Rosistilla oblonga: one gene and its partner. Each later gene encodes a partner of the first gene's protein in a complex. Links are inferred from orthologs where the notes say so. Each region holds a gene or a part of one and is shown on either strand. Other genes may lie near its edges.

Region 1 (3,286 bases):
AGACTTCGCCGTTGCCGAGCGAATCCTTATGTTCCAATGCTCCCTCCAGGACATAGGTAACGATCTCCATGTCGCGGTGCGGGTGTGTCCCGAATCCTTGTCCGGCAGCGATGCGGTCCTCGTTCATCACCCGCAAGGCGCGAAAACCCATCTGCGTCGCGTCTCGATACGATGCGAACGAAAAAGTGTGGTGCGCATCGAGCCAGCCGTGGTCGGCATGCCCGCGGTCGTCGGCTTTGCGAACTTTGATCATTGCGATTCTCCTTTGCTTTGTTAAAACATTTAGGCGTCACGTAAATAGTTTACATGTAAATCAGTGGGTGGTCAAACGCAACATGGTTGTTCTGAGGGAGGAGCGAAGCGGAGAGCTTGCGAGCGCGGATCCGCGATCCGAAGAGTTGGGGCTGGTCGCGGGCAAGGAGATTTCCAGCACAGGCCAGCCGTCCAGGGGCCTTTGTGCGACTGGACAGCGTGTCCGCTGGGCGGTTTGCCGGTTCGGGGTGCCAGCTGGTTAGGCTTTTTTGGGGCGCGGGACACTTCGGCGACCGGCGACCTTTTTGCGGCGACCTCGCCCCGACTTTTCTTCCGCCGGTGCCGTTTCGATCAACGGTTTGCCGACCTGCCCCTTCAGGCTGTCGATCCGATCGCGGAGCGCCGCGGCGCGTTCGAACTCCAGTTCTTCCGCCGCCGTGAGCATCTCGCCTTCGAGTTCGGCGATATATTCCAGCGTCACGTATTTGCCTTCCCCCTGCTCTTGAGCCGCCGCGGTGGTAGCGCGGTGCTGTTTCGCAGCGGCGTCGATGCCCGATCCGATATTGCGTTTTACGGTCTTGGGGGTGATGCCATGTTCCAGGTTATACGCCTGCTGGATCTCGCGCCGACGAGCGGTTTCGTCGATCGCTAGCCGCATCGATCGAGTGATCTTGTCGGCGTACAAGATGACTTGGGCGTTGGCGTTACGTGCAGCCCGCCCGATCGTTTGGATCAAACTGGTCTCGCTGCGCAAAAAGCCTTCTTTGTCGGAATCGAGGATCGCGACTAGCGAGACCTCGGGCAGGTCGAGGCCTTCGCGGAGCAAGTTGACCCCGACGAGGACGTCGAACTTTCCTTCACGCAGTTCCTTCAGTAGGTCGACGCGTTCGAAGGCGTTCAGTTCGCTGTGCAGCCAGCGGCAGCGGAGCCCTTGTTCTTGGAAGTAACTGGAGAGGTCTTCGGCCAGCCGTTTCGTGAGCGCTGTGACCAGCACGCGTTCGTCTTTCTCGGCTCGCTTGCGGATCTCGCCAACTAGATGGTTCACCTGTCCGTGGGCTGGCAGGACTTCGACCAATGGATCCAGCAGTCCGGTCGGCCGAATCAATTGCTCGACGACTTCGCCGTGCGTTTGTTCCAATTCGTAATCGCTCGGAGTCGCCGAGACGAAAACGGTCTGCCCCGATTTTTGTTCCCACTCTTCGAATTTCAGCGGCCGATTGTCGAGCGCGCTCGGCAGCCGGAATCCGTGTTCGACCAAGGTGTTCTTGCGGCTTTGGTCGCCGGCAAACATCGCTCGGATCTGAGGGACGGTGACGTGCGATTCATCGACAAAGACCAGGAAATCCTTGGGGAAATAGTCGTACAGCGTATCGGGAGTGGCCCCCGGCGGCTTGCCCGACAGCGGGCGGCTGTAGTTTTCGATCCCCGGGCAATGGCCTACCTCTTGCATCATTTCGAGGTCAAAGCGGGTCCTCGCCGACAGCCGCTGTGCCTCCAGTAGCTTGCCTTGGCCCTTCATCTTTTCGAGTTGCTCCTCGAGTTCCTGCTGCAGCGATTCGATCGCTGCGGCAATTCGGTCCTCGGGCATCACAAAGTGTTTCGCCGGGTAGACGTAGACCTCGTCGGTGCGGCCGATGATCTCGCCCGAGACGGGCCGAATCATCGAGATCTGTTCGATCTCATCGCCCCACATCTCGATCCGCAAGGCAAACTCTTCGTAACTGGGCCACAGCTCGATACAGTCGCCGCGGACGCGGAACTTGCTGCGTTCGAAGTTCACGTCGTTGCGGCTGTATTGGATGTCGATCAACCGCAGCAAGAGGGCGTCGCGGTCGAACGATTCGCCAACCTTCAGCGGCACGACCATCTCTTTGTAGTCTCGCGGCGAACCGAGGCCATAGATACTCGAAACGCTCGCGACGATGATCACATCGCGGCGGCTGATCAGCGAACTTGTCGACGCTAGTCGCAGCCGATCGATCTCTTCGTTGATCGACGAATCCTTTTCGATGTAGACATCGCGCTGCGGGATGTAGGCTTCGGGCTGGTAGTAGTCGTAATAGCTGACGAAATAGTGGACAGCGTTCTCGGGGAAAAACTCTTTGAATTCCGAATAGAGTTGGGCGGCGAGCGTCTTGTTGTGGCTGAGCACCAGCGTCGGCCGCTTCATCTGCTGGATCACGTTGGCCATCGTGTAGGTCTTGCCCGACCCGGTCACACCCATCAGCACCTGGTGTTGCTTGCCCGTGTGCAGACCTTCGACCAGCGACTGGATCGCCCGCGGTTGATCACCCGCCGGGGGGAAGGGGCTGGCAAGGTGGAAGTCTGCTGGCGCCAGGGGATCGGGCTTCATGGCAATTTCCGCGCGTTGTCGAATTCGAATCCTGCAATTCTCACCCACAACGATTGGCTTGCCCAGCGGGCAGCGGTCCCCTGGGGGGCAGAAATGCAGCTGCGGGCGCACGAAAAAAAACGGCTCGATCGGATCGAGCCGCTTTTTTGTATGTAAAAAGAGACCAAGACAAGGGGGAAGCGATTACTTCTTCTTGTCGTCTTCTTTCTTGACCTTCTTCTTTTTCTTCAGCGAAACCTTTTGAACTCGCACCTTGGCCATGCCAACGACTGCCGAATCCTCGGTCCACTTATCGAGTTCCTGCAACCGTGAGATTCGCTCGGCACGGGTCAGGACATTACGACTCTTGATAGCTCCGGCCTGAACTTTCAGGCTTTTATCCATGGTCATGGGAGGTTGGACTCCGACGTCTTAAATGCTTGTTAAATAATAGTTTACGGGTTTTGTGGCGGTTGCGGCATAGCGGTTGCGCAGCGCTGTAGGTTGATAATCTATGGGGATATCCCGGAAATAACAACCTCAACGGAGCGATTGCTGGCGGATTTTGTGGCAGGGCCTAGCGAATGCACCCTGGCCTTCCTAAAATACCCAAATGTTTTGTGTCCCGAGCTAGACGTTTAGGGAGGACACGCTTTCCGTGTCGCTCTGCTTACCGCCCCAACCGGCACTCCACCGCGAGTT
Region 2 (3,310 bases), 2.2 Mb from region 1 along the record:
CTCGAAGCGAGAGACCGACTGATCCGCGCGTTGATGTTTTACAAAGTGATCGCATGGCGGATCATGTTTGTGACCTTCTTAGGCCGCGAGTGTCCAGAGCTTCCCTGTGATGTCGTCTTCAGCGAAGCGGAATGGAAGTCGGTCTGGAAAGTGGTGGAAAAGACGGCTCCCCCAAAGCAAGCTCCTGAGCTGTCACAATTCATCCCGGTCCTTGCGACCCTTGGCGGCTACAATCACCGCCAAGGCGACGGTCCGCCGGGAGCCGAAGTAATCTGGCGAGGCACGCGGCGAATGCTCGACTTCGCCCTCTGCTGGCAAGCCTTCGGACCAGACCAATGACTTGTGGGTAATCGACAGGAGGTCACGAGGTCCTTTTGAATTCAGGGTTAGTGGACGAGTTCACGAGTCCTTTCGCGCCAGAGATCATGGGGACTCGTGAATGGGGACTCGTGACCTCGTCCACTACCGTCAGTCCTAAAATGAAAGTTTGACAACCCCCTAATCTTCGCTTTCGGGCGTCAGTTGGGCGTGGGAGAGTCGGAAGCGGCGTTCGATGCTGTCGACAAAGAAGTTGACAGTTGCCGTCCGCTTGCCTCCCGAACCCGACAGACTCTGGATCCGGCCGCTGCCGTATTCGGGATGGCTGACGATCATCCCTACCGTATAGATCTCGGGATCGATCGTGTTGGCCATCTGCTGTTCGAGCATTTGGGCGGCGGTCGTGACCGACGCGATCGGAGCGGTTCGCGGGGTGGAGGTGGTTTCGGGCGTCCGTTCTTCGGGCGGCAATTGATTCAGATCGTCGTCGTGATCAGCGTGCATATCCCATGCCTCGGGATATTCGACGTCGACATCGAAATCGTTGTCGTCGCCGTATTGCGTCGGTTGATGGGCGTCGATCACCTGCATCTCTTCACGAGGCAGTTCCAGCAGGAATGGGCTGGCCGCGGCGGGACGCATGCTACCGCGGGCCGATCGCAGCTTGGCCATGCTCAACTGCAGCGTCTGTTCAGCTCGCGTGATCCCCACGAACAGCAACCGCCGCTCCTCTTCAAACTGCATCGGATCATCGTGGCTGCGATGGTGCGGCAGCACTTGATCCTCGACGCCGATGATATAGACGCAAGGGAATTCGAGCCCCTTGGCGGCGTGCAGCGTCATCAGCGTCACGCGATCGCTCGATTCTTCCCACGCATCGGTATCGGAGATCAACGCCACCTGCTCCAGGAAGGTTTCCAGCGATCCATCGTCGGGATGCTGGCGATCGAATTCGACGGCGGCGGAAACCAATTCGTCGACGTTCGCAAGCGCGTCGTTATCCTCTCCTTCGACTGTCGAAAACCGCAGGTAATCGCTGTACTGCGTTTGCTCCAACACGAACCGCAACAGATCCTCGAGGCTGGACGAAGCCTTCCGGCTGAGCGCGTCGATGATTCCGACAAAACGTTTCAACAGCCCACGGGTTCGCGGTTTGATCGATTCGATTTCATCGCAGCGGCAGATCGCTTCGAACAGCGGAATCCGGTGCCGAGCGGCGAACAACATCACTCGGTCCATCGTCGTCTTGCCGATCCCGCGAGCCGGCGTGTTGACGATCCGCGACAGCGCAGCGTCGTTGGCTGGGTTGTTGATCAGTTGCAGATAGGAGAGCAGATCCTTGATCTCTTTCCGCTGATAGAACTCGACGCCCCGAACGATCGTGTAGGGGACGACGCGGGAGCGGAGCGAATGTTCCAACGAACGGGTCAGATAATTCATCCGGCACAGGATCGCAAAGTCCTTCGGACTGCGGCCGTGATTCTGGATCTGTTCGACGATCTGATCGGCGATGTCGTCCGCTTCCTGATAACCGTTGGCGTAGATCCGCAACCGCACCGCCGCTCCTTCGGGATTGTGCGTGTACAACCCCTTGTGCTTGCGGCGGGTGTTGTTGGTGATCAATTGATCGGCCACCCGCAGAATGTTGGGCGTGCTGCGGTAGTTCTGTTCCAGCCGAACGGTCTTGACTTGCGGGTAATCGTTTTCAAAGTCGAGGATGTTGTTCAGATTCGCTCCACGCCAACCGTAGATCGACTGGTCGGGATCGCCCGTCACCGCCAGATTCTGGTGGACGACCGACAGCGAACGGACGATCGCATATTGCGCTAGGTTGGTGTCCTGATATTCGTCGACCATGATGTAGCGGAACCGCGAATCCAAGGCTTCGCGCAATTCGGGGTTCTCGCGCAACATCCGGGCGACGTGCAGCAGCATGCAATCGAAATCGACGGCGTTGGCGACCAACAGCAACTGTTGGTAATAAGGATAAACCTTGGCGGCGAGCATTTTACCCGCCGGCAAATTCGCCCCTTCCATCGACTCGGGCGTCAGCAATTGATTTTTGAAGTGGCTGATCGCGTTGGCGATCTGATCGGGCGACGTGTGACTCAGCGAGATCCCCGAGACCTCGATCGCCCGCTTCATCGTCGCCTTGGCGTCGGCCATGTCGTAGATCGAATAGTTCTCTTGCAGCCCGACCAGCGACGAATATTGTCGCAGCATGCGAGCGCAAAAGCGGTGAAACGTACTCATCCAAACCGGTTCGCCGGGAGCGAGTTGTTGGACGCGGGCCAACATCTCCTCCGCCGCTTTGTTGGTGAACGTCAACGCCAGGATCTGCGACGCGGGGACTCCTTCCCGCAACAGATGCGCGATCCGATGAGTGACCACGCGGGTCTTGCCGCTGCCGGGGCCAGCGAGCATCAACATCGGACCATCCATGTGCGTGACCGCGGCTCGCTGCGGGTCGGTCAAGTTGTCGAGAATTAAGTCCATCAAACGCCTTCTTATCTGCTATCGATTTGGCATCGCGAGCGGGCTTGGTGCGGTTGGCCCGGTGGTGATTTCAGGTTAAAGCAAAAATGGGATCGCGACGACCCCGAGCCGATGTTTGCGACGGTTGCGGCCGATCGCGACGCGTTGCTGCCAGCAAAACCGTGGGCTAGTGAGGAAAGCCCAATCGCGTGAGCTTTCGGACATCGAGGGTTGGTGGCACAATAGACGCTTCGGCCATCGAGAAACGGCACCCGATCTCCGGGCACTGGGGACGCATTGGTTGCCGTTGGGATCGCATTGAACACACAGGGAACGAGCTTTGAGCAAGGCAAAGAACGTCTTGGGCACACCGCTGCAAACTTGCAGCGTCGACCCGATGACCGGATTTTATCGCACCGGTTGCTGCGATACGGGGCGCGAGGATGTGGGGCTGCACATCGTCTGCACGCAGGTCACTGCCGAGTTTCTGGAGTTCAGCAAATCGGTCGGCAACGAT

The links.
Region 2: the proteins of uvrB (region 1) and CA51_RS00530 are in contact, whole or in part, in a crystal structure (PDB 7EGT), measured with the Thermus thermophilus proteins. The link is inferred for Rosistilla oblonga from one-to-one orthologs. Residues at the interface, in WP_096411307.1 of Thermus thermophilus: Glu23, Leu25, Arg26, Asp27, Gly28, Glu29, Arg30, Phe31, Arg55, Glu326, Asp327, Phe328, Glu379, Ser382, Gln383, His398, Gly400, Arg401; in WP_096412145.1 of Thermus thermophilus: His654, Arg656, Phe657, Gln666, Asp668, Glu669, Lys680, Arg681, Leu682, Ser683, Lys685, Tyr686, Ala687.

What each region holds. Positions count from the first base shown.
Region 1 is NZ_CP036292.1:2,369,293-2,372,578, reverse strand. Bases 59-3,022 are described here. They hold uvrB (excinuclease ABC subunit UvrB), read right to left. Parts: upstream 2,606-3,022; coding sequence 512-2,605; downstream 59-511. Other genes in these bases: CA51_RS08420 (small basic protein), read right to left, coding at 2,789-2,995; CA51_RS08430 (pirin family protein), read right to left, coding at 59-253. In the rest of the region: more of CA51_RS08430, read right to left, coding at 1-58. UniProt on the Escherichia coli protein: The UvrABC repair system catalyzes the recognition and processing of DNA lesions. A damage recognition complex composed of 2 UvrA and 2 UvrB subunits scans DNA for abnormalities.
Region 2 is NZ_CP036292.1:146,971-150,280, reverse strand. What follows is about bases 157-3,144. They hold CA51_RS00530 (ATP-dependent helicase), read right to left. Parts: upstream 2,815-3,144; coding sequence 499-2,814; downstream 157-498. Other genes in these bases: CA51_RS00525 (DUF2237 family protein), read left to right, coding at 3,134-3,144; CA51_RS00535 (IS4 family transposase), read left to right, coding at 157-339. In the rest of the region: more of CA51_RS00535, read left to right, coding at 1-156; more of CA51_RS00525, read left to right, coding at 3,145-3,310. UniProt on the Escherichia coli protein: A helicase with DNA-dependent ATPase activity. Unwinds DNA duplexes with 3'-5' polarity. Translocates on single-stranded DNA with 3'-5' polarity. Initiates unwinding more efficiently from a nicked substrate than double-stranded DNA.